One region of the Arthrobacter sp. Marseille-P9274 genome, then DNA from elsewhere that is predicted to be linked to it. Evidence: riboswitches for the same ligand, from Rfam matches in the RefSeq annotation. Region 1 holds a riboswitch; each other region holds the start of a gene.
What was found. A riboswitch is a leader RNA that binds a small molecule or an ion and turns the genes downstream of it on or off. The one in region 1 is predicted to bind thiamine pyrophosphate.
Positions count from the first base shown of each region.

Region 1 (9,963 bases):
CTGGTCGTCCTGTGGGGTGCCCTGTGGCAGGACTACAGCGCGGGCAACCTCATCTTCGGCCTGGCCATCGCGCTCGTCGTCGTCAATGTCTTCTACCTGCCGCCGGTGGAGCTGGGCGGCAGACTCAATGTCCTCGCCGGCCTGGTCTTCGTGGTGCAGTTCATCGGCAACGTGGCGGTAGCCAGTTTCCAGGTCCTGTGGGTGGCCCTGACCAAGGGGCCGCGGACCAGGAACGCGGTGCTGGCGGTCCGGCTGCGCAGCCGCTCCGACCTGATCGTGACCGCCACTGGACACACCATCTCGCTCATCCCCGGGAGCCTCGTGGTGGACGTGGACCGATCCACCTCCACGCTCTACCTGCACTGCCTGGACATCGAATCCCCGGAGGGGGCCGAGCGGTTCCGGGACCAGGTGCTGCGGATCGAGGAAGGGCTGATCAAGAGCATCGGCAGCAAGGAGGAACTGGCCATCGTCAGGGACGGAAAACTGCAGGGGCAGCGGGGAGGCGCACGATGACCGGCATCATGGACGTTGTGCTGGTCATCGTCGGCGCGATCCTGACGATCGCGGCCGCGGTGGCGATCTTCCGCATCGTGAAGGGCCCCTCGATCCTGGACCGGGTGATGGGGATCGACGTCCTGCTCGCGATCGTCTGTGCCGGCATCATCGCCGACATGGCGGTCCGGAAGCACCAGGACAACATGACCCTCGTGGTCATCATTTCGCTGGTCGGCTTCATCGGCTCCGTCGCCGTGGCCCGCTACGTGATCGACAGGCGGCCCCATGAACACTGACGCTGTCCTCGAAATCCTCGCCGCGGCGTGCCTGGTCGTCGGCTCGCTGATGTCCCTGGCCGCGGCCATCGGCATGCTGCGCTTTCCGGACCTGCTCTCGCGCATGCATGCCGCTACCAAGCCGCAGGTCTTCGGCCTGTTCCTGCTCCTCATGGGGCTGGCCCTGCAGCTGCGCAGCTGGGCCGCGGTTCCGGTGCTGATCCTCGCGTGGCTGTTCCAGCTGCTCACCGTCCCGGTCTCGGCCCACATGGTCGGCCGCGCGGGTTACCGGACTAAGCACCTGCGCAGGGACACGCTGAGCATCGACGAACTGGACGAAGTGGTCCGCAAGGCGGCGGAAGAAGAAAACCTGCCCGTTCCCGAGGAGCCCGGGAGTGCCAATGCGGACGAGGCGGAGGAGTTCGACACCGCGGCCGCGGAAGCCGAGCTGGCGGCGGAGTCGGCGGCGCGGGCGGACCTGCGCCGGGACGCCGACGGCGCTGCCGGACCAGCGCCGGGACGCTGAGGTGCTGCCGGACCAGCGCCGGGACGCTGAGGTGCTGCCGGACCTGCGCCGGGAACCGGCGGTGCTGCCGGAGTTGCCGGAGCTGCGGGCCGCCGGATAACGACGACGGAGGCCAGGAGCGCGCCTGGCCTCCGTCGTCGTTATTTACCCCTAGACCAGGTCCCGCGTCTTCGTGAAGCGGTTGATGGCCTGCTGCGTCCCGCGCTGGGAGAGCACGCGGATCATGGCGCTGACGGCGCCGGAGATCACCGCGAACACCAGAGTGGCGCGGAGGGTGTTCTCCATCGCCTCGGTGTCCTGCTTCGGGGAATCCTTCCCCGTGACCAGCTTCCAGAGGATGTCGATCAGCTTCGCTCCGGCCAAACCGGCCGCGATGCTGACGCCGGTGCCCATCAGCTTCAAGATCAAATGCATTGCCGCTCCCTTGAGTAGGTAATCGTCATTTACGCCCAGCCTAACCGCTCGGCGCCGATGGGAGCTTAGGGCGGGCCGGAGTGTAGACTTGAAGGCGCTGATAACAGCACATGACGACAGGGGAGCGTCCGATCCGGGAAGGCGGCAGCAGCCGTGCACCGGGCGGGACGCTGAGAGTGCGGCCAACCGCAGACCCTCGAACCTGCTCCGGTTAGTACCGGCGAAGGGAGTCGAGTTCTCAGGGCTGCCCGTATCGGGCTGCCCTCCCCTCCTGGACCTCAGGAGGATTCCATGAGCACCTTTGAACATTCCGCGCCGGCGGCGGCCCGCAAACCCAACTACAGTTGGCGCGTCGTCGACATCGTGGTCGCGGCACTGATCGCCGTGGCCGGCGGCGTCATTTTCTGGGCCTGGTCCCAGGGCGCCAACGTCGTTTCCGCGCCGGTGAACGCCCTGTATCCGCCGCTGACCGGGCTATACGCCGGCGGCTGGATGATCCCGGCCGTGCTCGGGATGCTGATCATTCGCAAGCCGGGCGCCGCGCTGTTCTGCGAGACCGTCGCCGCTACGGGCGAACTGATCATGGGCTCGCAGTACGGCACCACGGTGCTGCTCTCCGGCATACTGCAGGGCCTGGGCGCCGAGCTGGTCTTCGCGGCATTCCTGTACCGGAAGTTCAACCTGCCGGTCGCGCTGCTCGCCGGGGCCGGGGCGGGGCTGTTCTGCGGACTGAATGATTCCTTCGCGCCGTGGGGCTGGAACATCGCGTACGAGGCGGGGGACAAGCTGTTCTACATCGTCTGCACGGCGATCTCCGGGGCGGTCATTGCCGGGGCCCTGTCCTGGGTGGCCACCCGCGGCCTGGCCAGGACCGGGGCGCTCAGCTCCTTCGCGTCCCGCAAGGCGGCGACCGAGCCCGTCTTTTCCTGATGGCTGCCTCGGTAGCAGACGCGGCGGGAACCACCGCGGCAACGCGGCCGGCCTCGGTTTCCGCGCGGGGCTGGGGCTGGCGCCATGCCGGCCGGACCGCGCCGGCCGTCCACGGACTGGACCTGGACATCCGGCCGGGCGAACGGGTGCTGCTGCTGGGCGCCTCGGGGGCCGGAAAATCCACGCTCCTGCACGCCCTGGCCGGGGTCCTGGGCGACGACGACGACGGGGCCGACGAGGCGGGCACACTGCTGATCGACGGGACGCCGCCGCGCGGGCAGCGCGGGCGTGCCGGCCTGATGCAGCAGGACCCCGAGACCCAGGTGGTGCTGTCGCGCCTGGGCGACGACGTCGCCTTCGGCGCCGAGAACCTGGCCGTGCCGCGGGACGAAATCTGGCGGCGCGTCGGCGAGGCGCTGGACGACGTCGGACTCGGCGGCCTGGCCCTGGACCACCCCACGTCCGCCCTCTCCGGCGGGCAGAAACAGCGGCTCGCGCTGGCCGGGATCCTGGCCATGCGTCCGGGTCTGGTCCTGCTCGACGAGCCCACGGCCAACCTGGACCCGGCCGGGGTGCTGGAGGTGCGCGACGCCGTCGGCCGCAGCCTGGACAAGACCGGAGCCACGATGATCGTCGTCGAGCACCGGGTCGCCGTCTGGAAGGACCTTGTCGACCGGATCGTCGTGCTGCAGCCGGGCCTCTCCGCGTCGGGAGCCCAGCAGTCCGCCGTGCTGTTGGACTGGCGGCCCGGCGAGGTGCTCGACCAGGCCGGCCGGATGCTGGCGGCGGCGGGGGTGTGGGTTCCCGGGCTGGTCCCTGCGACCCGGCCCCGGGCCAATTCCGGCAGCGGCGAACTCCTGCTGGCGGCCGAGCGCCTGGCCGTCTCCCGGGAACCCGCCCGCCGCCGCGGCCGCGGCAGGGCGCCGGTCCAGTCGGGGATCGACGCCGAGGTGTCCGCCGGCCGGGCACTGACGGTCACCGGCCCCAACGGCGCGGGGAAATCGACCTTTGCGCTCACCCTCGGTGGACTGCTGGCACCGGCTTACGGCAAGGTGGGCGCCGCCGTCGGCCTCGCCGCAGGTGCCGGGACGGACCCCTTCAAATGGAAGGCGAAGCAGCTCATCGCGCGGATCGGCACGGTCTTCCAGGAACCCGAGCACCAGTTCGTCACCGGCACGGTGCTGGATGAACTGATGGTCGGCCCGCGGCACCTGGGCCGGGGCGCCGAGGCCGTGGACGAGTTGCTCGCGCGGCTGCGCCTGGACCACCTCACCGAGGCCAACCCCTATACACTCTCCGGCGGCGAGAAGCGCCGGCTCTCCGTGGCCACCGTGCTGGCGGCCCGCCCCCAGGTGCTGGTGCTGGACGAGCCGACCTTCGGGCAGGACGCCCGGACCTGGGCCGAGCTCGCGTCCTTCCTGACCGAGCTCCTCGACGCCGGCACGGCCGTCGTTTCGGTGACGCACGACGAGGAATTCACCGCCGTCCTCGGCGGCTCGGAGCTGCGGCTCGGGTCCGCACGGCTGGAAGCGGGTGCGGCATGAGGGAAGTGCTGACCATTGGCGGCAACTCCGCGCCGCTGACCCGCGCCAACCCGCTGGCCAAGTTCGCTGCCGTGGTCTTTATCACCGCGGTGCTCGCTGTCTCCATCGACTGGGTGTCGGCCGGGACGGCGCTGGCCGCCGAGGTCGCCCTCTTCGGGCTGGCCGGGCTGACCCTGCGCCTGCTGTGGCAGCGGGGCTGGCCGCTGATCATCGCCGCCGCGGTGGGCGGCTGGAGCACCGCGATCCTTTCGGCGGACAGCGGGCGGATCCTGGTCGACGCGGGCATCTGGTCGATCAGCGAAGGGTCCCTCGAACTGGGACTCGGCTTCATGCTGCGCGGGCTGGCCATCGCACTGCCCGCGATCCTGCTGATGAGCTGCACCGACCCGACCGACCTGGCGGACGCGCTGGCCCAGAAGGCCAGGCTGCCGCACCGTTTTGTCCTGGGCACGCTGGCGGCCATGCGCCTGGTGGGGCTCATGGCCGAGGAATGGCAGACCATCGGCATGGCCCGCCGCGCCCGCGGCATCGGCTCGCACGGCACTCCGCTGCAGCGACTGCGGGCGACGTTGGGGCAGAGCTTCGGGCTGCTGGTCCAGGCCGTGCGCCGCGCCTCCCGCCTGGCCGTCACCATGGAGGCCCGGGGCTTCGGCGGCGCCGAGCGCACCTGGGCGCGGGAATCGACCTTCGCCCGGATCGACATCTGGGTGGTGCTCGGCGGGGCGCTCATCGCGGCGGCCGCCTTGGCCGCCGCCGTCACCGCCGGTACGTGGAACCCCGTGCTTTCCTGAGCCGCTGAGCCGGGCGGCTCAGTCCTGGCTGCCCTCGGCCAGCAGCTTCATGAGCTCCTCGGTCATGGGCCCGGACACCGGGATCGGCTTCCCGTCGATGCTCTTGACCGGGGCCAGCAGGCGGATGCTCGAGACGAGCCACACGGCGTCCGCTTCCAGCAGGTGGTGCGGCTGCAGGGGACCGTAGCCGAGCTGCCAACCGGCGGCCGCGGCGGCCTTGAACAGCGCCCCCTGCGAGGTCCCGGGCAGAATCCCGTTCTCGAGCAGCGGCGTGACCAGCGTCTTCACGCCGTCGTGTTCGGTGGCCATCAGGACCGTCGACGTCGGCCCCTCGAGCACCAGGCCGTCGGTCGAGGTGAAGATGACGTCGTCCGCCCCGTGCGCCTTGGCATAGCGCAGGGCGGCCATGTTCACCGCATAGGAGAGGGTCTTGGCGCCGAGCAGCAGCCACGGGGCGCGCTCGGCCAGCGAGCTGTCGTAACCACGGTCCAGAAGCAGGATGTCCACGCCCTCGCGGCGCTGCTTCCGGCCGACCGGCCCGGCCGCATTCGCCTGCACCCACGCCGTCGGCCGGCACGCGCCTTCCACGCCGCGGGTGACCAGGAGCTTGATCACGATTTCCTCGGCCGGGGGATGCTCGGCCAGCGCGGTTGCGATGGCCCGCCGCCAGCTGTCGGCGGACGGGATGTCCAGTTCCATGGTCCGGGCGGACTTTGCCAGGCGGTCCAGATGCGCGCCGACTTTGCGTGCCACGCCATCCACGGCGAGCATGGATTCGAAGATGCCGTCCCCGCGGGTGGCACCGAGGTCCGTGGCCATTAGCTGGGGCTGTGCAGGGTCTGCAACCCTGCCGTTCTCATGGGCCGGGTCGAGAAACACCAAAACTGTCATGGCTTCAGCTTAGATTGCTCCCGCCGGCAGATTAGGCTGGGGGAAGACGCGCCGGGGGACGGCGGGAAGAAAGGACGGATACTGCCGTGCTGTGGTCGCTTGCCGGTTTCGGGACACTCCCGGACTGGGCTGTCGTTCTGCTGACCGTGGTGGACTTTGCCATCCGGATCGCCGCGCTGGGCATCGTGCCGGGCAACCGCCGCCCCACCACCGCGATGGCCTGGCTGCTGGCCATCTTTTTCGTGCCGCTCGTGGGCCTCGCGCTGTTCTTTATGTTCGGCAGATTCCGGCTCTCGGACCGCCGGATCGCCAAGCAGATGGAGACCAACCGCCGTGTGCAGGCGGCCACCCAGAACCTGGAGGAGCCGCGCAGCGAACGAGAGGCTCCGGGCTGGGTGCACTCCGCGGCGGAGCTGAACCGGAGGCTCGGCTCCTTCCCGATGGTGGACAGCAACCACGTGGAGCTCTACCCGGACTACAAGGGGTCCATCGCCGCGATGGCCAAGGCCGTGCGCGAGGCGCAGGAGTTCGTGAACATCGAGTTCTACATCATGTCCCGCGACGACGTCACCGGTGAACTGTTCGATGCGCTGAAGGAGGCCGCCGGCCGCGGCGTGCGCGTACGGCTGCTGTTCGACCACCTGGGCGCCATGCGCGTCAAGGGCTACCGGCAGTTCCTGAAATGGCTGCAGGACAGCGGGATCGACTGGCGCCGGATGCTGCCGCTGCTTCCCGTCCAGGGCCAGTGGCGCCGCATCGACCTGCGCAACCACCGCAAGATCCTGGTGGTCGACGGTCGCGTCGCGTTCACCGGGTCCCAGAACCTGATCCATCCGGGCTACCACCGGGCCTCGAGCGCCCGCGTCGGCCGCCAATGGGTGGAGCTGATGGCCCGCTACGAAGGGCCCATCGTCACGGCGCTGAACATCGTCTTCGCCACCGACTGGTCCAGCGAAACCGACGACACGCTCGAGGGCGAACTGTTCACGCCGGCCCCGTCCCGCGAGCCGGGCCCAATGACCTGCCAGGTAGTGCCCAGCGGTCCGGGCTTCGCCACCGAGAACAACCTGCGGCTGTTCAACACGCTGATCTACGCCGCGGTCGAGCGGCTCTCCGTCTGCAGCCCCTACTTTGTCCCCGACGACTCGCTCCTGTACGCCATTACGACGGCGGCGCAACGGGGCGTCGACGTCGAACTCTTTGTTTCCGAACAGGGGGACCAGTTCCTGGTCCACCACGCCCAGCGGTCCTACTACCAGGCCCTGCTCGAGGCCGGCGTGCGGATCTATCTGTACCCGAAACCCTTCGTCCTGCACGCCAAGCACTTCACGGTGGACGACGAGATTGCCGTGCTGGGCTCGAGCAATATGGACATGCGCTCCTTCTCGCTCAACCTCGAGGTGTCCGTCATGATGCTGGGCGACGGCGTTGTGGGGCGGATGCGCAAGGTCCAGGACAGCTACCGGGAAGTCTCCAGGGAGATCACGCTGGAGGAGTGGACCAAGCGCAGCCGGCTGGAACGCTACGTGGACAACGTCGCCCGGCTGACCGCGACGCTGCAGTAGGACGTCCCGACGGCTGGCTCCGCGCGCTCCGGACCAGTCGGCCGGGTGGCACCGGCCGCCCGGGCCCGGGTCTTCCCGGCCCGGGCAGCGGTCAGTCCGGGAAGGCGGCGCCGAGGGCCGAGAGCACCCCGAAGGCCTTCGCCCGGACTTCGTCCCACTCTGCGGCCGGATCCGAATCGGCGGTGATGGCACCGCCCACTCCAAGGCTGAGCCGGCTGCCGTGGCGGACCAGCGTGCGGATCACGACGGACAGGTCGGAGGCGCCGCTGAGCGAAAAGTAGCCGGCCGCCCCGGAGTAGATGCCGCGGGGGCCGGATTCCAGGCGATCGAGGATGGCCATGGTGCTGATCTTCGGCGCGCCGGTCATGGAACCGGCCGGGAAGGCGGCGGCCACGGCCTCCGCCCGGGACGCGTCCGGCAGGAGCTGCGCATCGATGGTGGAGACCATCTGGTGCACGGTGGCGTAGCTTTCGATCGCGCACAGCCGGCTCACCCGGAGCGTCCCCGGCACGGCATAGTGGCTGAGGTCGTTGCGCAGCAGGTCCACGATCATGATGTTCTCGGCCCGGTCCTTCGGACTCGCCGCCAGCTCGGCCCTGGCCGCCGCATCCTCCGCCGGATCCTCCAGCCGCCGACGCGTGCCCTTGATCGGCTCCGCCCGCAGCCACCCGTCGGCGCGGATGCTCATGAACCGCTCCGGGGACGTGCTGGCCACCGTCAGGTCGCCGAACCGCAGGTAGGTGGCAAAGGGTGCGGGATTACGACGGCGGAGCGCCAGGTAGGTGTCCAAGTCGTCAAGGTCCGGAGAAGCCTCGGCAGCCAGCTCCGTGGTCAGGCAGATTTCGTAGGAATTGCCCTCCGTGATCTCCGCCTGTGCCCGGCGCACCTTGTCCAGGTAGGAGGCCCGGCTGTCCCGCAGCGTGAAGGCCGGAGCCTCGGGGGCGGAGGAGTCTTCCTGCTGTTCCCCGCCGTGTCCGGGCGCGCCGGCGGCCAGCGGTTCGATGGCCTGGCGGGCCTGCTCCCGCCACTGCGCCGCCTCCCCGAAAGCCGCATCGTCGGTGCCCGCGGCGTGGGTCAGCGTCAGCAGGTAGGTGTGCTGCCGCTGATGGTCCAGCACTATGCCGCGCCCGGCGAATATCAGCGCCGCGTCCGGAGTCGGGGCGCTGACGTCGTTGCCTCCGGACTCGCGCTTGAGCTCATAGCCCAGGCAGCCGATCCAGCCGAGCGCGAATCCTTCCGGCACGTCGTCGGGAAGCCGAACTTCGGCCCCGCCCCAGACCGAGTCCAACCAGCGGAAGAACGGACCCCGGATCCGCACGCTCACCCGGCCCCGGGTGATGGTGGTGGTCCCCGCGCGGTGCTCGGCAAGCGCCCCCAGCGTCCCGCCGCCGTCCGCCATGATGCTGACCGCATTCCGGTCCACAGGCCGGCCCGCGGCCGCGTTGGAACTGTCCAGCCAGACCGCGTGGGACGAGGCGCCGTACAGGGCACGGAAGAGGGCGGCGGAATCCGGGGAACTGGCCAGCCGTTCCACCTGAAGCTCCGGCCGCGGCAGGTGCGACCGTTCCAGGGCCAGCAGCGGCTCGAGCTGCGGCAGGTCGAGCAGCGCCCGCAGGACGGCGGAGGGAGAGAGCAGGTCCGGGCTGTCCCGGACCACGATGTCCGCGGCGCCGGCCACATCGTCGGCGGCGAGCCATTCCTCCTCCTGCCCGGCCCAGGTCTCCCAGTACGGTTCGTAGCCGTCGCCGTCCCGGGCGATGGCGCGGGTGCGCCGCTGTCCGGCGTCCGCCTCGATCCAGATGACCGCATCGAGGAGGCGGCGGGCGGCGGCATCGGCGGCGCCGACGCCCTCCAGGATCACGACCTCGGCGGGCTCGGTGACGCGGCGCTCGCCGTCGTCGTCCGCGGTCCAGTCCCAGGCCGTCCAGTCCGCGCTCAGGCCGCGCGAGAGCGGTTCCAGCACCGTTTCGCGGTACCGGCGCCGGCCGGCATCCAGGCCATTCCAGCCGGGGTAGATGTCTTCCAGATGGAACACGCCGACGCTGCGATGGCGGCGCAGCAAAGCGGCAAGCTCCAGGGCGAGTGTGGTCTTGCCCGCCCCGGACCGGCCGTCGACGGCGATCAGCACCGGCCTGTCAACGGGCTGCAAGAGCGGCCCTGACGTGCTGTACGATTCCCGGAACCGCTCCGCTGATCATGTCCCAGCTGGCCTCGAAATCCGCCTCGTCCCCGAACCACGGGTCGTAGATTCCCTGTGCCGCGGGCTCCTTGTCCGCCAGGGCGGGATCGAAGGAACGGAACATCCGGACCTTGGCCAGGGAGTCCTCGTCCGGTGCGTCCGCCCGAAGCTGCTCGTAATGGTCGATGTCCAGCGCCAGGATCAGGTCGCGGTCCCGGTACCAGGCCGGCAGGAACTGGCGGGCGCGGTGCCCGGTGCTGGGCAGGCCCGCCAGCTTGAGCCGCGCCGCCGCACGCTCGTCGATCGGCCGCCCGGCCTCCCAGTCCGACGTCCCGGCCGAGTCGACCGTT
Region 1 covers NZ_CAMPOV010000001.1:889,219-899,181, reverse strand. Annotated here, with positions in the region: gene OC550_RS04070 (Na+/H+ antiporter subunit E) at 1-516, shown strand, start outside; gene OC550_RS04065 (monovalent cation/H+ antiporter complex subunit F) at 513-794, shown strand; partial or broken gene mnhG (monovalent cation/H(+) antiporter subunit G) at 784-1,131, shown strand; gene OC550_RS04055 (DUF4235 domain-containing protein) at 1,450-1,713, opposite strand; TPP riboswitch at 1,822-1,959, shown strand; gene OC550_RS04050 (ECF transporter S component) at 2,005-2,643, shown strand; gene OC550_RS04045 (ABC transporter ATP-binding protein) at 2,643-4,187, shown strand; gene OC550_RS04040 (energy-coupling factor transporter transmembrane protein EcfT) at 4,184-4,978, shown strand; gene OC550_RS04035 (aminodeoxychorismate lyase) at 4,997-5,869, opposite strand; gene cls (cardiolipin synthase) at 5,956-7,434, shown strand; gene pabB (aminodeoxychorismate synthase component I) at 7,526-9,583, opposite strand; gene OC550_RS04020 (low molecular weight protein-tyrosine-phosphatase) at 9,570-9,963, opposite strand, start outside.

Region 2 (9,963 bases), 810 kb from region 1:
ACTGCTGGAAGCCTGCCGACCGCAATTAAGCGATGGAGGTGACCTTGACCTTGGTCAGTTCGGAACGGTAGCCCTGGCGCTTCTTGTAGCCGGTCTTGTTCTTGAACTTCTGGATGACAATCTTCGGGCCGCGAAGATTCTCAACGATCTCGGCAGTGACCTTGACCTTGGCCAGTTCGTCAGCTGCGGAGGTGACCTTGTCGCCATCGACCAGGAGCAGTGCAGGCAGCTCGAAGGTGCTGCCGGCTCCACCGGGGACGCGGTCAAGGGTCACGAGGTCTCCTACGGAAACCTTTTCTTGGCGGCCGCCTGCGCGGACAATCGCGTACACCACTTGGGAACTCACTTCTCTCGACGTTTGATACCTTTACGCGCTCTTCTGCGGGCTTGCTTAGCTCCGCGCCAGCGCTGTGCAGTCACGCCAACGGGATGATCCCTTCGAAGGCGTTTGCACCGAAGATCTAGGTTACGCTATATCCGCTCCAACCCGCAAATACCGGCTGGTCGGGCGTGGCGTGTCCCGCCGATCCGGCCCCTGCCCAGGCCGACGAACCTCCGGCGTACAGCCGCGGTGCGTCGAAGAACCGGAGCTCGTAGCGCGAGGACTCACGGAATGCCTCAAGCATCCGCCGCCGCACGTCCTCGGTCGAACGGGCGGCAACATCGTCCATGATACCGACCGCCTGCCGCGTCGCCTCCGCGAACCCCTGGTCTGCGTAGGTTTCCAGCCAGCCCCCGTACGGGTGCCCGGCCGCTCCCGACGCGCGGTATGCGCCGTGGAGCACCTCACCAACATGCGCATACAGCCAGTAGCACGGAATGACGGCCGCAACGAGCTCGGCGTAGCCACCGGAGGCGGCCGTCGCCAGCAGATGGTCGACGTACTGCTTGGTCACCGGCCCGAGCCTGCCGGAAACCTCCCGGTTGCTAAGCCACTCCCGGTGCAACTGCGCCTCCACCTCGATGCAGTCGCGGGCGCCCTTCGCCCAGAACAGCTGCTCCCCCGCCGTCGGCGCCAAGCTGCTGGCCAGCGCCAGCGCGCGCGAATAGCCGGACAGATAGAGCGCGTCCTGCGCGAGGTAGTAGCCGAAGTCCGCCTCCGGCAGCGACCCGTCACCCAGCTGGCGGATGAAGTCGAGGGCGAAAATTCCCTTGCGCAGGCCAGTGATGTCTTCCCAGCACTCGGCGCTGAAGGCGGTTGGTGGCAGCGGGGTGTGGTGGTGGAAGTGGTGGATCGGCCCGTTGCCGCGGCCGACTTCCAACTCGTCGGCGCGGACCAGCGCGCCGAAGAGCCACTCCTTCACCTGCTTCAGCGACTCGGTCCAGTCCCCCGTCCGGGCCTGAACCGTCGCCATCGCCGAGGAGAGGGAGCAGCCGGTGCCATGCGTGTTGGCCGTGGCCACGCGCGCCGAACGGAATTCGACGACGTCGTCAGCGAGCCGGCCGTTCACGTCCACCAGTGCGTCGGGGCAGTCGCCGCCGGGCAGATGTCCGCCCTTCACCAGCACGATGGTCCCGTAGCGGCGCGAGAGCGTACGGCCCTGCGCCAGCGCCGCATCCCAGTCTTCCGCCACCGGCTCGTTGAGCAGTACCCCGAGTTCCGGAAGGTTGGGAGTGACCAGGTGGGCGTGCCGCAGCAGCAGACGCAGGGATTCCTCCGCCGCCGGTTCCAGCAGCCGGTCGCCGCTGGTCGCCACCATCACCGGATCAATAACGACGACGGCGGGCGCGGTTTCCGCGAGCCACTCACCGACCGCCTCAATAATGTCCGCCGAGCCGAGCATGCCGATCTTCACGGCGTCGATCTCGACGTCGTCGCTGACCGATGCCAGCTGTTCCGCCAGGAACGAGGGCGGCGGCGTGTGCACGCTCCGCACACCCCGCGTGTTCTGGGCGACCAGCGCCGTGACGGCGGCCATGCCGTACCCGCCGTTGGCCGCGATGCTCTTCAGGTCTGCCTGGATGCCGGCGCCGCCGGTCGGGTCGGTTCCGGCGATGCTCAATACCCTGGGGATGCTGCGGGTTTCCACTGCTGGCTCCATCGATCAGAGGCGGAGCGAACGTTGCACGGCAGCGCGGCGGAACAAGCGGAACGAAGAGGCAACGCCGATGGAGCCGTGTGACAATCCCTCCGCCAGTCCTAACTGGTTCAGGTTCAACGGGTATCCATCTCAGCCGGCGTTGCCGGCACCCCGTGTCACTGACGCCAGCATAGCAAAACGCCGCCGGGTGCTCAGCAGGAGGCACCCGGCGGCGTCGTTGCTGCCGCGATCAGAGTTCGGAAGCGGGAACTCCGACGCCCAGGATCACCGGTTCGGCGGCCTTCTTCTCCGGCTGGGCCGGCTTGGCCTCCGGCGCGGAGACAGACACCCTGCGGGCTGCGCCGGCAACACCGGCGGCAACCGCGGGCTCATCGGGGCGCTGCTGGACGGGTTCGGCGTTAGCCGCTCCCTGCGGCCGTACGGCGGCCCGGTGGCGCCGGCGCCGACCCGTCGGTGCGGTCGGTGCCGTCGCCGGTTCCGCCTGCACAGGTGCAGACTGCAGGGGTTCAGCGGCGGGTGCGGCGGCGTCTGCGGACGGCTCCGGCGCCGCGCTCGGCCGGGCCTCGGCCGCGGCGGCCTTCTCCGCCTTGACCTCGGGGCTGACCCGGTCGAAGGCCTCGGTCAGGTTCTCGAGCGTCAGGGCCGGCTTTTCGCTGGCGGCGGCCGGGCTGTGCTCGGCCCGCGGCAGCGCCACTTCCTCGCCGTTGATCTTCAGGACCGGCCCGGACGGGGCGGTGCCCGCCTCGGCCAGCTCATGGGCGTGGTCCTCGGCCTCATGCGCGGCCTGGGCTGCGGCGGCAATGTTCGCCAGCGCGGCCCGGGTGGCCTGGGCCTTGGCCTGGCGCTCCGCGTCGTCCGGCTGCGGCGCCTCGTGGACAGCCTCCGCCGGCTGGCCCGCGCCCTGGCTGCCTTGGCCGCGGTTCCGGCGCTTCTCGCTGCGCGACGGCCGCTCCGGACGCGGGGGCTTCTCCGCGCGGACGTGGTGCTGATGGTGCTCCGCGGCGACTGCCGCCCGGCGGTGCTCGATCGGTTCGTCGTGGGTCACAACGCCCCTGCCGCCGCAGTGCTCGCAGTTTTCGCCGAACACCTCCAGCAGGCCGGTGCCCATGCGCTTGCGCGTCATCTGGACCAGGCCCAGGGACGTCACCTCGGCCACCTGATGCTTGGTCCGGTCACGGCCGAGGCATTCAACGAGCCGCCGCAGGACCAGGTCGCGGTTGGCCTCGAGCACCATGTCGATGAAGTCGATGACGATGATGCCGCCGATATCGCGCAGGCGCAGCTGCCGGACGACTTCCTCCGCCGCCTCGAGGTTGTTCTTGGTAACGGTCTCTTCGAGGTTGCCGCCCGATCCGGTGAACTTGCCGGTGTTGACGTCCACCACGGTCATGGCCTCGGTCCGGTCGATCACGAGGGAGCCGCCGGAGGGCAGGAAGACCTTGCGCTCGAGCGCCTTGTGGATCAGTTCGTCGATCCGGTTGGCCGAGAAGATGTCCTCGTCCGCGCTCCACTTCTCCAGGCGGTCCACCAGATCCGGGGCCACGTAGGTCACGTAGGCCTCGATGGTGTCCCAGGCTTCCTCGCCGGAGACGATGAGCTTGGAGAAGTCCTCGTTGAACACGTCGCGTACGACCTTGATGGTCAGGTCAGGCTCGGCGTAGAGCATCTCGGGCGGCAGCGTCTTGTTCGACTTGGCCCTGCTGTCGATGCCTTCCCACTGGGCGCGCAGCCGATTGATGTCATTCATCAACTCTTCCTCGCTGGCGCCTTCTGCAGCCGTGCGCACGATGACGCCGGCGCCCTCGGGCACGTGCTCCTTGAGGATCTTCTTGAGCCGGTTGCGCTCGACATCCGGCAGCTTGCGCGAGATGCCTGTCATCGACCCGCCGGGCACGTAGACCAGGAACCTGCCGGGCAGGGAGACCTGGCTGGTCAGCCGGGCTCCCTTGTGGCCGACGGGGTCCTTGGTGACCTGCACCAGCACTGAGTCGCCGGACTTGAGGGCGTTCTCGATACGGCGGGGCTGGCCGTCCAACTGCGCTGCGTCCCAGTTGACCTCGCCGGCGTAAAGCACGGCGTTGCGGCCGCGTCCGATGTCAACGAACGCCGCCTCCATGCTCGGCAGGACGTTCTGGACCTTGCCCAGGTAAACGTTGCCGATCAGCGAGTCCTGCTGGGTCTTCGAGACGAAGTGCTCGGCCAGCACGCCGTCCTCGAGGACGGCAATCTGGATGCGGTCATCGCGCTGGCGTACGACCATCTGCCGGTCCACGGACTCCCGGCGTGCGAGGAACTCGGCCTCGGTGATGACCTGGCGGCGGCGGCCCGACTCCCGGGACTCCCGGCGCCGCTGCTTCTTGGCCTCGAGCCGGGTCGAGCCCTTGACGGAAGAGACGCGGTTGCTCGGCGCGGTTTCGCTGACCGGCCGGGGTGCGCGGACCCGCGTGATCGTGTTGGGCGGATCATCGTCGTGGCCGCCCGTCAGCTCCAGGTCCTGGTCGCCGCGGCGGCGACGGCGACGGCGGCGTGCCGTCACCCCGTCAGCCGCTTCGGGGGCGGCTTCCTCTTCCGTGGCGGCAGGGGTTTCTTCCGCGGTGGCCTCTTCGACGACGTCGGTACGGTTCTTGCTCTTCGAGCGCCGGTTCCGTCGGCTTCGGCGCCGGCCGCCCTCCTCCTCCTCCTCGGCCGCTTCGGCCGGCTCGGGCTCCTCCGCGGGCCGGGCGGGGCGGACCGTGGTCAGGTCCGGCGCATGGAACAGCAGCGACACCGGCGACTCGGGCACAGCGAACGGATCCAGCGGCGCTTCCTCCCCGGCCGGGGTTTCACCGGCGGGCTGGTCGGCGGCGGGCTGGTCCTTGGGGGTTTCCGTCGCTTCGGCACGGGTCCCCGCTGCGGGGGCGGCTTCACCAGCGGGAGCCGCTGCCGGGGCGGCCTCGACGGCTGAGCCAGCCGCAGGCGCGGCCGCGGCGGAATCAGCGGAGGCTTCGTCAGGTTTCGCGGCCGGCTTCGTCCGCGACGAAGTGCGGGTCCGGCGGGCCCGTGCCGGCGCCGGGGCCGACTCCACGGAGTCCGCTTCGGTGCCGGCGGTTTCGGCTTCGGTGCCAGCCGTCTCAACTGCCGCGGGCTGCTCCGGGGTGCCGGCTGCCTCCGGCGCGGGTGCCGCCGGGGCGGCGGCCACCTCGGCGGGGGCCTCGCTGGTGGCGGCGTCGGCTGCTGCCTGGCCGACCGAGGTCCCGGCGGGCTGCTCGGCCGGAGCCTCGGCCTTGGGCGCAGCCTTCCTGCGGCGGGTCGTCTTGGGCTTGGCCGGAGCCTCCGTCCCGGCGGGCTGGGCGTCGCTGTCCTGCGCCGGTGCCGCATCGGCGGGCCCTTCCGGGGCGCCGACGGCCGGCGGCTCGGCCGGCATCGGCGGGATGTCGACGGAGTCCTTGGCGGCGGAAGACACCTCCGCGGTTTTTCGGGTGCGGCGCACGCGGGTCCGGGCCGGCACCGGCGTCTCCAGGGGCAGTTCGTCCGACGACGCCGCCAAGTCCAGTTCGACGGCGGCCTTCCGGCGGGTCCGCACGGCCCGCTTCGCCGGGGGCGTGGAAGGCCCTGTCCCCGTCTCTACGGCTGCGTCGCCTTGTGCTTCCGGGTTCTGCTGTTCAATATCCATCTTTAAATCTGCACTCCAGCCCCCTCTGGCGCCGGCCACATTCCGGCGCCCCCAAGGGCGGTTTGCCGGTTATTCTTCGGGCCTTTCGGCCGCCCGTCACCGGAAGTCATTGTTATATCGCCCGGGTTCGCGCCATCTAGGGAGCGCAGCACACCCGGGGACCAGCGGCGCTTTTCCTACTACCGCGTCTATTCTCTTCATCGGTAGGGTTGTCTGGCGGATTCCGCGCGTCCCATCCGGATGATGGGACTTGCTAACCGGAAGCATCGCCGACAAACCTGGAAGCCTGTCGCTGGACCGGTAGTGGCATGTGGTTCCATTACCAGCCAAGAGCCATTCTCTCATACGGGTGCCCGTTTGGCTGTTATTTGCCACTTCTACTGTGGATAGAATCAAGCATCATCCCTGATGGAAAAGGACTTCTTCCGGTGAACACTACTCCTGACCGGTCCGGGACTGGAACCGCCGCAATACCGGCCGCCCACGCCGCGGACGCCAGCGTGGCGGCGCCTGCGCGGCATAAACCCTTCGCCTGGCTGCTGCTCGTGACCGGCGTTGTCGGCTGGATCGCCTCCTCGATCCTCGTGCTCGAGCGCATCGCAACGTACGTCAATCCGGATTACGTCACCAGCTGCGACGTCAGCCCCTGGGTCTCCTGCGGTGCCGTCTTCCAGACGTGGCAGGCCTCGCTGTTCGGATTCCCCAATCCGCTGATCGGCATCGTGGCCTTCGTGGTGCCCATTACGACGGCGATGGCCATGCTGGCGGGGGCCAGGTTCCGGCGGTGGTACTGGATCGGCCTCCAGGCCGGCGTCACCCTGGGCTTCGTCTTCGTCGTCTGGCTCTGGAGCCAGGCGCTCTTCGACATCTTCATCCTGTGCATCTACTGCATGGTCGTCTGGGCCATGATGATTCCGATGTTCGTCATGGTGACGGTGCGCAACCTGGCGCACGGCGTCATCAAGGCACCGGAGTCCGTGGTCCGTTTTGCCGGCGACTGGGCCTGGACGATCACCGCGGTGCTCTGGATTGCCACGGCGGCCAGCGTGTTCATCCGGTTCATGAACGCGTTCCTCGGCGGCTGACTCCCGGCCTGCCGTAACCACAGAAGGCCGTCCGCATCGTCACGATGCGGGCGGCCTTCTGTTCTGCGGCGGGCTTGCCGGACGGCTTTAGCCGAACCAGATGCCGATTTCCCGCTCGGCCGACTCCGGGGAGTCCGAGCCGTGCACCAGGTTCTGCTGGACCTTCAGGCCCCAGTCGCGTCCGAAATCGCCGCGGATGGTTCCTGGCGCTGCCATGGTCGGCTCGGTCGTCCCGGCCAGTGACCGGAAGCCTTCGATGACGCGATTGCCCTCGAACACGGCTGCCGCCGTCGGCCCGCTCAGCATGAATTCCACCAGCGGCTCGTAGAAGGGCTTGCCGACGTGCTCTTCGTAGTGGCGCTCCAGCAGTTCGCGGGTAGCATCCACCAGCTTCAGCTGGACGAGCTTGTAGCCCTTCGCCTCCACCCTCGCCAGGATGGTGCCGGTCAGACCCCGGGCAACGCCGTCGGGCTTTACCAGTACCAAAGTGCGCTCATCGCTCACGTAACTCTCCTCAATTCGCTTGGCCTGCGGCTGCAGAGTTTCCCGATCCATCCTATGCGAACCGCCCGGGGCCCCGGTCAGGCGCCTGGCCCGGGGGCCGGCGGGTTGTTCCGCTCCCACTCGGCCTGCTCCGCGTCGCGCGCGGCGTTCTCGCGGTCGAGCCGGATGCCCGTCCGGACGCCATACCACCACGAGAGCGCGAACATGAGTCCGACGACGAACATCATCGGCTCCACGAAGCCCGTGGCGATAATGACCAGCTGGAGGATCCACCCGATGGCGTAGCCCGCCGGCCGGCGCAACAGGGCGCAGTTGAGGACCAGCAGCAGGCTGAGCGCGAGTCCAACGCCCAGCACTACGGGCTGCGGGAAGCGGTCCTTGTGGAGTCCGAAGGCCACCAGGGTGGCGAAGAACACCACGAAGGCTTCGAGGGTGAGCACCATCGAGCAGAAGGTCACCTTGATGGACCGGCGCTTCTTGGGCATGTCCGGGCGCCATTCCCGCTGGGCTTTGGTCAGTCGTGCCATGTTCTGATGTGTTTCACTTTCCGAGCAGGATTCGGGCGTCAGCCACGAGCGTGATGGAGCCGGTGATGAGGACGGCACCGGAGAGATCGTTGAGTTCTTCCGCGCGTTCGACCGCCCATTCGATCGCGTCGTCGAGCCTGGGCGCGACGTGGATGGACTCCTCCGCGAAACCTGCGGCCATCGCGTCCTCGGCAAGGTCCTCGGCGGAGATGGCGCGCGGCGAGTCGGACGCGGTGACGCAGATCTGGTCCACCCAGTCCCCAAGCTGTTCACGCAGCTGCTCCAGCACGCCCACGGAGTCCTTCTCGTGCAGCACCCCGACGATGGGCACGAGCCGGGTGAAGTTGAACGCCTCCTTCAGCGCGATGGCGGACGCCTTCATGCCGTCCGGATTGTGCGCGGCGTCCACGATGATGGTCGGCGCGGTGCGGACCACCTCCAGCCGGCCGGGCGACGTCACCTGGCGGAAGCCCTCGCGGAGCACGTCCGCGTTGAGCTCCTTGCTCCCGCCGCCCAGGAACGCCTCCAGGGCGGCAACGGCGACGGCGGCGTTCTGCGCCTGGTGGGCGCCGTGCAACGGCAGCAGGATGTCCTCGTAGCGGCCGGCCAGGCCTGAGATGACCAGCTGCTGTCCGCCGACCGCCAGCACGCGCGACTCCACCCCGAACTCGACGCCTTCGAAGCGGTACGGCACCCCGGCCTCCTGGGCCTTCTCCAGCAGGATCTGCGCCGCCTCTGCCGGCTGCGCGGCGCTGACCAGGAAACCGCCGTGCTTGATGATCCCGGCCTTCTCCGCCGCGATCTCCTCGACGCTGTCGCCCAGCAGGTCGGTGTGGTCCAGGGAAATGGGGGTGACGACGGCAACCTGGCCGTCCACGACGTTGGTCGCATCGGTGATGCCGCCCAGTCCGACCTCGATCACGGCAACTTCCACCGGCTCATCGGCGAAAACCGCGATGGCCAGGATGGTGACGCATTCGAAGTACGTCAGCCGGGGCTCGCCGGCTCCGGCCAGCTCGGCATCCACGATCTCCAGATAGGGCCGGATTTCGTCCCAGATCCGCACGAAGGTCTCATCGGCGACGGGCTCGCCGTCGATGCTGATCCGTTCCGTCACCTTGCTCAGGTGCGGGCTGGTGTAGCGGCCGGTGCGCAGGCCGTGGGCGCGCAGGCCGGCCTCGATCATCCGCGCGGTGGATGTCTTGCCGTTCGTGCCGGTGAGGTGGATGCTGGCGAACGATCTCTGCGGCTCGCCGAGGATCTCCATGGCGCGGAACAGCGGGTCCATCCGCGGCTCCATCTTGTTCTCGGGCGCCCTGCTCAGCAGTTCCGCGTAGACGCTTTCGACGCCGAATTCGTCGCTCATGCCTGTGCCTCCACCTTCTCAACGGTGACCTGCTGGCCGTCGCCGGGCAGCAGGACCAGCTCCACGGTCAGGGTTTCCTCCGACACCAGGTCCTGGTGCCGGCCAAGCGCCGCGAGCACGTCCGGCCCGGCGGCCACGGTGGTGCGGATCCGGTCGCTGACCACGAGTTCGGCGTCCTTGCGGGCCTGCTGGATGGTGCGGACAAAGTCGCGGGCCAGTCCCTCGGCTTCGAGCTCCGGAGTGACCTCGGTGTTCAGGACCACGAAGCCTCCGCCGGGCAACATGGCCACGGATGCGGACGCCCCGCCAGCCTGCTCCGAGACGACGGTCTCCAGGGTGTACTCCTGCGGCTCGAGCGCGAGCCCGCCGGCCGTGACCTTGCCGTCGGCGTCCACCGACCAGTCCCCCGACTTGGAGGCCTTGATGGCCGCCTGGACGTTCTTGCCCAGCCGCGGACCGGCCGCGCGGGCATTGACCACCAGCTTCTGCTCGACCCCGAACTCCTCCGGCGAGGCGCTGCCGGCGTCGACCAGGCGGACCGACTTGATGTTCAGTTCGTCCTTGATGATCTCCTCGTAGCCGCCGGCCAGCTCCGCCGCTCCGGCAGTGACCACGGTCAGCTCGGACAGCGGCAGGCGCACGCGCAGGTTCGCGGCCTTGCGCAGGCTGGAGCCGGCCGAACAGATGCCCCGCGTGCTCTCCATCCGGGCGACCAGGCCGGCCTGCTCCGGGAACAGCCCGGCGTCCGGCCAATCGGTCAGGTGCACCGAACGGCCGCCGGTCAGTC
Region 2 covers NZ_CAMPOV010000001.1:1,702,049-1,712,011, forward strand. Annotated here, with positions in the region: gene rplU (50S ribosomal protein L21) at 26-334, opposite strand; gene thiD (bifunctional hydroxymethylpyrimidine kinase/phosphomethylpyrimidine kinase) at 462-2,030, opposite strand; TPP riboswitch at 2,109-2,205, opposite strand; gene OC550_RS07775 (ribonuclease E/G) at 2,272-5,694, opposite strand; gene OC550_RS07780 (vitamin K epoxide reductase family protein) at 6,195-6,779, shown strand; gene ndk (nucleoside-diphosphate kinase) at 6,867-7,283, opposite strand; gene OC550_RS07790 (DUF4233 domain-containing protein) at 7,361-7,810, opposite strand; gene OC550_RS07795 (folylpolyglutamate synthase/dihydrofolate synthase family protein) at 7,824-9,176, opposite strand; gene ileS (isoleucine--tRNA ligase) at 9,173-9,963, opposite strand, start outside.
Region 2: another riboswitch for thiamine pyrophosphate. It lies ahead of thiD (bifunctional hydroxymethylpyrimidine kinase/phosphomethylpyrimidine kinase); the one in region 1 lies ahead of OC550_RS04050 (ECF transporter S component).

Region 3 (9,963 bases), 1.3 Mb from region 1:
GTCGGCACCACGACGAGGGCCTGCGGTGCGCCCGGCACCGGCAGCTTGTCGTAGCCGTCGTCGTCGCGTCCGATAACCCGCTGGAGCGCGGGGATGCCGAAGCCCAGCGTCTTGCCGGTGCCGGTCTTGGCCTGGCCGATGATGTCGTGGCCGCCCAGGGCGACCGGCAGGGTCATGGCCTGGATCGGGAAGGGGTGGGTGATTCCGGCATCGAAAAGGGAGCGGACAATGTCGGCACGGACATTGAAGTCCGCAAAGGTCTGCTGCGGCAGTTCGTGGGGCCGCTCGTCCGAAGCCAGCGTCGCCTCGACGGCGATCTCTTCGGTGCTGTTGTCCGCGTGGAGCAGTTGCCCCTCGTCCGCGGCGAGGTTCTCAGTGTTCAATGACATAACCGTTCGATAAGGCGCCTGCGCGGCCGGTGCTCGACTCCATGGCCCGCGTGCGCGCGGCCATGCAGGAACTGTCGGACGCTGCAGGCGCGTCCAGCGGAAGCCGATCGCGGGCTAACAACTGCGTACCGGACCGAGGCCATCCATGGCCGGTCCGGCGAACAAAAATCGCGTAGGGGCGGGATCTGTTGAGTTGAAACTTATAAAGTCTTCGAACATTCAACGACCGGGCATCCAGTTCTACGCTTCCCAGTCTACCGGGCACGCGCAAATCGCCGGCGGACGCGCCGCAGCACCGGCAGGTCGGGGGCCGTTCGGGAGCCGCCCACGGTTCAGGAGCGGTCGGCCACCCGTTCGAAGAGCACCGAGCGTTTGGCGATGTCCGCCTCGATAAGCCGGACCCGGACGGAGGTGCCCGGCTCCAGCTCGCCCTCGCAGCGGGCCGTCACGGCCGGATCGCTGAGCTGGATGGTGCCGCGCGGCACCGCCTCGCGCCTGCCGTTTCCGTTCCAGTTCGAGCCGTTCCCGTTGCTACTGCCGTTTCCGCTGCCAGCGCTATCGGCGCCGCCGCCGTTGCCGTTCCCGTTGGAGCCGTTGCCATGCCGATTGTTCTGCCGCGCACTGATGACCACCGCATCGAACTCCTCGCCAACGCGGTGGCTGAGCAGCGCCGCTTCCACCGCGTCCAGGGAGGCCCGGTCCAGCCGCGAAGCAAGCTGGTCCGATGCCGCCATGAGTTCCGGGAGCCTAGGCAGCGCCTGCCGCACCCACTCCGGGACCTGCAGCCCGGACACCAGCGCCTCGCAGGTCAGCAGGACGAAGCGGTCCACCAGGCGGCGCAGCGGCGCCGTGGTGTGGGCGTAGGGGGCGGCGATCGCCGCCTGGATGTCCTCGGCCGGCGGCTCTCCGTCGAACGGGGTGTAGCCGGCGCCGCGGAACAGGGAGCCTGCCGCGTTCATGATCGCCAGCTGCTTCGGTTCCGAGGTGTCCAGCCCGCGCAGGTATTCGCCGTAGGCGATGCCGTGCGGCCAGGGATGGCCCAAGGCCATCGTCTGGCGGCGGAACCGCTCCTCGGACTCGGCGTCCGGGGCGGGCATGGTGCGCAGGATGCCGACCTTGCCCGCCAGCATGATCCGGGCCGCCGCCATGCCGGTCATGAGGGACAGCTGCGCGTTCCAGTCCTCTACCGGAAGGGCGGGGCGGGCCAGGACGAAGTAGTGCCGGCCGTCGTGGGCGATCTCCTCCTCGGGCAGCTCCAGGCTAGCTCCGCCCCGGGCGAGTTCCAACTCCTGGCGCTTGATGCCGACCTCTTTCAGCAGCACCAGATAGTCCGGGGCGGTTCCGGAATCGATGTCCTCCTGGACCTGCGCGTAGGTGAGCTTGGCCCGGCTGCGCACCATCGCACGGTCGAGGGAAACCTGCACGACGTTCGCACCGCCGTCGAGGGTAAAATCCCAGACGTAGGCGCTGCGGTCCCGGCCGGGGAGCAGGCTGCCGGCGTCCTCGCCGATGGCGTCAGGGTGCAGCGGGATACGTCCGTCCGGAGCGTAAATGGTCTGGCCGCGGACCCGGGTTGCGCGGTCCAATTCCCCGCCGGGCTCGATGAAGGAGGGGACATCGGCGATGGCGTACCAGACCCGGTAGCCGTCCCCGGCACGCTCCAGGTACATGGCCTGGTCCAGGTCCGTGGAGCCGGGCGGGTCGACGGTGACGAATTCGAGCGCGGTGAGGTCGCGGCGAGGCAGCCGCTGGTTGGCCACCGCGCGTTCCGCTTCGGCCAGCACCGGCGGCGGGAACGGGCCGGGCAGTTCCAGCTCGGTCCGCAGTTCCTTCAGGACACGGGCAAGCAGGTGCTGCGACTCGTTGACCTTGGCATCCAGATGTGGGTACGGCACATCCCAAGCCTAATCCTCAGGCGGCGCCGCAGGTCAGGCTACGCTGGAACCTATGAGCACCGAAGAGCAGCCGGCCGGCGCGCCCGCGGCCGGCACGGATGAGGTCCACCGCCAGTACGTCATCGATCTGTACGGCGTGATGGCCTACGGAGAGCTCTCGGCCTTCGAGCGGTTTTCCTCCGATGCCCGCTTCTCGCCGACGCTGCGGGACCGGGCCGCGATCGGCCGGGTGGCCGTGATCGAATTCGAGCATTTCGAGATGGTGAGCGCCGAGCTGGCGCGCATGGGCGTCGACGTGCAGACGGCGATGCTGCCGTTCCAGGCCTCGATCGACGCCTTCCATGAGCGGACCCGGCCGGGGGACTGGTATGAGTCGCTGATGAAGGCCTACGTGGCCGATGCGGTTTCCGGCGACTTCTACCGCGCGATCGCCAGCCGGCTTGATCCGCAGACCCGTGAGGTCGTCGCAAGCATCAAGGAAAACAAGGAGCAGCTGGACCTGCTGACCACCCGGCTCGCGCAGGCTCTCCAGGGCAACGAGCGGCTGGCCTCGCGGCTGGCCCTGTGGGGGCGGCGCCTGGTCGGCGAGGCGCTGACCCAGGCGCAGCGGATCGGAATCGAGCGCTCCTTCCTGGGCGGCCTGCTGGGGTTCGATGAACCCGGAACGCAGGAGACGGTCATCGCCGAGCTGTTCGCGGAACTGACACGGAACCATTCCCGCCGCATGAACGCGCTGGGCCTGACCGCCTGATCACAGCGGGGGCAGCGCCGCCTTCAGCTTGGCCGCCGCGGCCGCGGGATCGTCCGCGTCCGTAATGGCGCGTACGACGACGACCCTCCGGGCACCGGCGCCGGTCACCTCCGCGATGTTGTCCAGCCCGATCCCGCCGATGGCGAACCATGGCTTGGCGGAGTCCACCGCTGCCGACTGCGCCGCGGCTTCCGCCACCAGCTCCAGCCCGACGGCGGTCCGGCCGGGTTTCGTGGGGGTGGCCCACACCGGACCCGTGCAGAAATAGTCCACATCGGCGTCCTCCAGCGCGGCGCCAACCTGCGCCGGCGTATGGGTGGAGCGGCCGATAACGGCCCCGCCGGCCGCACCATTCGACAAGACGCTCCGCGCCGCGGACGGCGGAAGGTCGCGCTGCCCGGCGTGGAAGACCGGTGCGCCGGCGACGGCAGCGAGGTCGGCGCGGTCGTTGACCGACCACAGGCCCGTGTGCCGCGCAGCGACCTCGGCCAGGATGTGCAGCAGATCGAGCTCTTCGGCCGCGTCGAGCGATTTGTCCCGGAGCTGGATAATATCGACGCCGCCGGCGTAGGCGGCGTCCAGGAACTGTTCAAAATCGCCCTGCGCCTTACGGGCATCCGTGCACAGGTACAGCCGGGCTGAGCTCAAATCCATAGCTGTAACCATAACCTCGCGGCGGCACCGCCGGATCGGCCGGTTGTCACATCCGCGCCGCCCGGCCCGCCATGAGTACACTGGTGGCGACACTGCGGGAGCCTGACCCCGCGGCGCCGGCCTCGTGAGCCGGAGCCGACAGGCTGAGAGGGTGCTTGGCACCGACCGTTGAACCTGATCCGGTTCGTACCGGCGTAGGGAAGGAATGACGGACTTTGGCTGTTCAAAAACATCTGGCTGTGGTCGGCGCCGGCATCGTCGGACTCGGCATTGCCTGGGAGGCCTCGCGCCGCGGGCACCGCGTGACCGTGATCGACCCCGCGCCCGCGTCCGGAGCGACGTTCGCCGCCGCCGGGATGCTGGCCCCGGTCAGCGAGCTGTGCTACCAGGAGGAGCAGCTGCTCGCGTTGACCCTGGCGTCCGCCCGGCTGTACCCGGACTTCCTGCAGGGGCTGGGCCATACCGGACACCATACTGCGGGAACGCTGGTAGCGGCCTTCGATGCGGCCGACCGGCTGGCCCTTGAGGACCTGCGCCAGGCCCAGCTGGCCCAAGGACTGCGGGTGGAACGGCTGACCAGCCGCGAGGCCCGCCGGCTGGAGCCGGCGTTGTCCCCGGCCCTGTCCGGAGCCTTCCTCGCTCCCGACGACCACCAGATCGATCCGCGCACCCTGTCCGCGGCGTTGCTGGACGCGCTCGCCGAGGCCGGGGCCGGCATGGTACGCCGGCGGGCCGCCGCACTGGCGAGATCGGGCACCGGGGAGGTGACCGGCGTCGTCCTCGATGACGGCACGCAGGTTGCGGCGGACGAGACAGTGGTGGCCAACGGGCTGGGCGCCGCGGCCCTGGACGGGCTGCCCGCATCCCTGCGTCTGCCGCTGCGGCCGGTCTACGGCGACATCCTGCGCCTGCGGGTTCCCCAGGCGCTGCGGCCGCTCGTGCGTCTGACGGTGCGCGGGCTCGTGCGCGGCCTGCCGGTCTACGTAGTGCCGCGCGAGGACGGGACCGTGGTTATTGGCGCCACTTCGCGGGAAGACGGCTCGGACGCACCGTCAGCGGGCGGCGTCTACCAGCTGCTGCGCGACGCCCAGGCGCTGGTGCCTGCGGTCGCCGAGCTTCAGCTCGAGGAGACCACCTGCCGGGCGCGGCCGGGCACGCCGGACAATGCGCCGCTGCTGGGGCGGGTGGCGGAGGCGGGAGAAGAAGTGCCGGGATTGCTGGTCGCCACCGGCTTCTTCCGGCACGGGGTTCTGCTGGCACCAGCGGCCGCCAAGGTCTGCACCGATCTGGCGGAGGGCCTGCCGGTGCCCGCGGAACTGCTGCAGTTCCGGCCGGACCGCTTCAGCACAAGTATGGAAGGAAGCCAACGATGAATATCACTCTCAACGGGGATCGGCAGCCGGTCGCCGAGGGGATGACCCTGCTGGAACTGGTCGCCGCCACGACGGGCCGGCGCCTGACGGCGGAGGGCAAACCGGACGACGGCGGACGGCTGGGCGTCGCGGTGGCGCTGAACGCCGAAGTGGCCCCGCGCGGAAGCTGGGCGGGCACGCTGCTGTCCGATGGCGACGGCGTGGAACTGATCACCGCGGTGCAGGGAGGCTAGCAATGGACGAGCTGGTTATTGACGGAGCCCGGCTGGGATCGCGGCTGATCATGGGCACCGGGGGAGCGCCCAGCCTGGACGGACTGGGCACAGCCCTGCAGGCGTCCGGCACTGAGCTGACCACGGTGGCGATGCGGCGCTACAGCCCGGACACCGGTGCCTCGCTGTTCGCCCTGCTGGAGCGGCAAGGCATCCGCATCCTGCCGAACACCGCCGGCTGCTTCACCGCCAGGGAGGCGGTGCTGACGGCGGAGCTGGCACGCGAGGCGCTGGAGACGGACTGGGTCAAGCTGGAGGTTATCGCCGACGAGGAAACCTTGCTGCCCGACGCGGCGGAACTGCTGGAGGCGACGGAACAGCTGGTCGGCCGCGGGTTCAAGGTCTTCGCCTACACCAACGACGACCCGGTCCTGGCCCGGCGGCTCGAACTCCTCGGCGCCGTGGCCGTGATGCCCCTCGGTGCACCGATCGGCACCGGGCTGGGCATCCTCAACCCGCACAACATCGAGCTGATCGCGTCCCGGGCCGGCGTGCCGGTGGTGCTCGACGCCGGCATCGGCACCGCCTCGGACGCCGCGCTCGCGATGGAGCTCGGCTGCGACGCCGTCCTGCTGGCCACCGCGGTCACCCGGGCGCAGGACCCGGTGCGGATGGCGGAGGCCTTCAAACATGCCGTGATCGCCGGTAGGCTGGCCGCAACGGCCGGGCGGATCCCCAAGCGCCGGCATGCGCTGGCTTCTTCGGCCTTCGCCGGCCGTCCTGACCTGTAGCCTGGAGAGCCTGACGGCCGGAGGAACAATGAGCGCGCACGACATTCTGGACCGGACACAGATCGACCAGCAGCTGCGGACGCTGCCGCACTGGCGCTACCGGCAGGGAGGGCTGGTCACGGTGTACAAGCTGGAGAACGGCAGGGCGGCGCTGGACTTCATCGCGGCGGCGGGAGACCTGGCCGAGGAGTCGAACCACCACCCGGATCTGGACTGGCGCTACAACCGCGTGTTCCTCCGGCTGACCTCGCACGACGCCGGCGGGGAGGTCACCACCCGGGACATCTCCGCAGCCGCCTCGCTCAGCGAGCTCGCCGAGCGGCTGGGTGCGGACGCGCGTCCGCAGGAGTACCGGAGTTTCGCGCTCGCGGCGGACACCACGGACCCGGCGCAGATTTCCGGCCTCTGGAAGACGGCGCTGGGCTACAAGGAGGGCTGGCAGGGGGAGCTGGTGGACCCGTTCGGCCGCGGCCCCAACGTGTGGTTCCAGCAAACGGGCAGTCCGGCCCGGTCCCGGCTGCACCTGGACGTGTACTACCCGCTCAGCGACATCGCGCCGGTTGTGGCGGCGGCGGCCGATGCGGGCGGAGTCCTGGACGACGCGCACGCCCCGTCCTGGACGATCGCCACGGACGCGGATGGCAACCGCATCTGCCTATGCACCGAGCATCCGGACAGCGAGGACGGGGCCTGACGGGGACCGGCCTGAGGTCGGCTGGTGCGCGGTAGCGGCAGCTAGGTGCGCAGCGCCGCTTCCAGCCGCGACAGGTCGGCCGCCGTCCGCCGGCGTCCCAGGAACCAGGCCGTCAGCCAGGCCGCCGGCAGGGAGACGGCCAGGGGCAGCAGCCAGCTGAGGAAATAGACGCCGGGCTCGGAACCGAGACCGAAGGCCATCAGGACCAGCCACAGCAGGACGGCCGCGACGATGCCGGCCGCCGCGGGAACCAGCGCCCCGTAAGCCTGGCGCTTCTTATCGGCCGCCCAGACGACGGCGCCCGCGGCGCCCGCGCCCAGAATCAGCAGGACCAGTTCGACCATGGGCCGCCCTGACGGCCTAGAGGGCGCCGAAACCGACGCGGCGGGGTTCCTCGGCGCCGATTTCGACGTAGCCCAGCACGTTGGCGGGCACGATAATCAGGTTGCCCTTGGCATCCTTCAAGCGCAGTTCCGCGCCGCCGTTCATCGCGCGGGAAACCAGCTCGGCGACCTCGTCCGCCGTATCCGGAGAATCGATGACAAGTTCCCGGCCGACGTTCTGGATTCCGATCTTGATTTCCACGCTTTTGCCTCCTGATTACGCTGTGCTGAAAGTTCCGTACGAGTCGAAATCTATCCTAGGTTTCCTTCGGGAAACGTGAAATTCCGCGCCAAGCTAAACGGTAAATGAGGTCCACGGCGTCCTCGCGCTTCAGCTCCCCGCTGGTCTGCAGCCAGTAGCGGGCGCTGATCTGCGCCATGCCGGCCAGCGAGCGGCCGAGCAGCGTGGACTCCGCCTCGGACAGCTTGGTCTCCTCGGCGATCACCGCGGCGATGGCCGAGGCCAGGCGGGCGTTGAAATCCTCCAGGCGGCCGCTGACGTCCGGGTCATTGTTGAGGTCGGATTCGAAGACCAGCCGGTGAGCCTGGCTTTCCTGCGCGATGAAGCGGAAGTAGGCGTCCATGGTGGCATGCACCCGGAGCTTGTTGTCCGATGTGGAGTTCAGGGCGGCCATGAGCATCGCGTTCAGCGATGCGAGGTGGTGGTCCAGCAGGGCGAGGTAGAGCTCCCGCTTCCCGGGGAAATGCTGGTACAGCACCGGCTTGCTGACCCTGGCCGTTTCCGCGATCTCGTCCATGGCGGCGCCGTGGTAGCCGTTGGCGACGAACACCTCGTGGGCCGCCTGCAGCAATTGGCGGCGCCGTTCCTCGCGCGGCAGCCGGGCGGGCCGGGCAGCCGGTCGGGATTCAGTGCTCACAGTCGTAGGACCTATCCGGCGCGCGTTGGGCCGCGTCGCCATTTCGCGGGTAAATCAGCTCTCAATGGGCAAGTTTACCCGGCGGGCGCGGACGGGTTCATTTTTGTCCGCATTCTGCCCGCTGCGCGTAGATTGGCACTATGAGCACGCAGGAATCCGTGGCGCTGCCGCCGCTCGTGCAGCCCGCCGCAGCCTTGACCCCGGAAGAGATGCAGCGCTACTCGCGCCATCTGATCATCCCGGAGGTGGGGCTGCAGGGCCAGCTGCGGCTGAAAAACGCGAGGGTGCTGGTCATCGGGGCGGGGGGCCTGGGCTCGCCCGCCATGCTCTACCTGGCCGCCGCAGGCGTGGGCACCATCGGCATCGTCGACGACGACGTGGTCGAGGCGAGCAACCTCCAGCGGCAGGTGATCCACACGGTGCGGGACCTTGGGCGGAGCAAAGCCCAATCCGCGCGGGACAGCATCCTGGACCTGAACCCGGGCACCGCCGTCGTACTTCACGAAACCAGGCTGGACGCCACCAACGCGCTGGACATCTTTGCCGGCTACGACGTGATCCTCGACGGGACGGACAACTTCGCCACGCGATACCTTGTCAACGACGCCGCTGCGATCCTGGGCAAGCCCTACGTCTGGGGATCGATCCTGCGCTTCGACGGTCAGGTCAGCGTCTTCTGGGACCGGTACGGGCCGAACTACCGCGACCTCTACCCCGAGGCGCCGCCGCCCGGCTCCGTTCCCTCCTGCGCCGAGGGCGGGGTGCTCGGCGTGCTGTGCGCCCAGATCGGCTCGGTCATGGTTAACGAGGCGATCAAGCTGATCACCGGGATCGGCACCACCCTGCTGGGCCGCGTGCTGGTATTCAACGCCCTCCAGATGAGCTGGCGGGAGCTGAAGGTCCGCAAGGACCCGCACGGGGAGCCGATCACGAAGCTGGCGGACTACGAAGCCTTCTGCGGCGTGGGCCCGGCCCCGGTCGTGGACGCCGGGCACACCGTCAGCGCGACGGAACTTGCCGGGATGCTGCGGTCAAGGGACGACGGCGGCGCGTCCTTTGAGCTGATCGACGTCCGGGAGCCGGGGGAGTACGAGATCGTGCACATCCCCGGCGCGAGGCTGGTGCCCAAGGGCCGGATCCTCTCCGGCGAGGCGGTGGGGGAGCTGCCGCGGGACAAGGAACTGATCCTGCACTGCAAGAGCGGAGCGAGGTCGGCCGAGGTGCTGCGGGATTTGCTGGACCATGGCTACACCAAAGTGCGCCATCTCGACGGCGGGGTCCTCGCCTGGGTGCGCGACGTGGAACCGGAGAAGGCGGTCTACTGAGAGGCGGCCGTCGGGCGGAGGCTCGAACCGCGGTCAGTTGGAGTCGCGGTCAGGCGGACGCGGCCTCGCCCGGCTCTGCCCGGCGCGGCACCGGGCAGTTGTCCTCGGCTGCGGCCGGGGCGGCTTCTCCCATGCTGATGCCGTAGAGGGCCTCCAGCGCGGCGATGTATTCGTGCTGGCGGCCGTCCGCGGCGAGTTCGCGGGCCCGGACCGTAGGCAGGTGGAGCAACTGCTTGACCATGCGCCGCATGGCGAACTCGACTTCCTGCGCCGGACCGGTGCAGCCGTGCTGCGAGCGGACCTTCTCCAGCTCCGTCTCCAGGACGGCCATGGTGTGGCGGCGCAGGGCGACGATGGCGGTGTCGATGGTGCGGGCCTGCTGCTCTTCCTCGAAGGCGCGGGCGGCGTGGCTGACGATCTCGGCGGCCTGGTGGACCGACTCGGCCTGCTCCTCGGGAGCGGCGAGCCGGACGGACTCGAGCGTGATCAGGTCCACGCCGTCCAGATCGCCGACGGCGGGCTCGAAATCGTGGGTCAGGGCGAGGTCGATGATGATCAGCGGCTTGTCGGTCCCGCGGCGGACCTCCTCCACGCGCTCCGCGCTGACCTGCTGGTCGC
Region 3 covers NZ_CAMPOV010000001.1:2,168,525-2,178,487, reverse strand. Annotated here, with positions in the region: gene OC550_RS09920 (DEAD/DEAH box helicase) at 1-389, opposite strand, end outside; gene OC550_RS09915 (RNB domain-containing ribonuclease) at 722-2,284, opposite strand; gene OC550_RS09910 (ferritin-like domain-containing protein) at 2,337-3,035, shown strand; gene thiE (thiamine phosphate synthase) at 3,036-3,689, opposite strand; TPP riboswitch at 3,774-3,907, shown strand; gene thiO (glycine oxidase ThiO) at 3,905-5,062, shown strand; gene thiS (sulfur carrier protein ThiS) at 5,059-5,295, shown strand; gene OC550_RS09890 (thiazole synthase) at 5,298-6,065, shown strand; gene OC550_RS09885 (4a-hydroxytetrahydrobiopterin dehydratase) at 6,094-6,759, shown strand; gene OC550_RS09880 (hypothetical protein) at 6,801-7,103, opposite strand; gene OC550_RS09875 (DUF3107 domain-containing protein) at 7,120-7,344, opposite strand; gene OC550_RS09870 (TetR/AcrR family transcriptional regulator) at 7,400-8,020, opposite strand; gene moeB (molybdopterin-synthase adenylyltransferase MoeB) at 8,161-9,345, shown strand; gene OC550_RS09860 (glutamyl-tRNA reductase) at 9,395-9,963, opposite strand, start outside.
Region 3: another riboswitch for thiamine pyrophosphate. It lies ahead of thiO (glycine oxidase ThiO); the one in region 1 lies ahead of OC550_RS04050 (ECF transporter S component).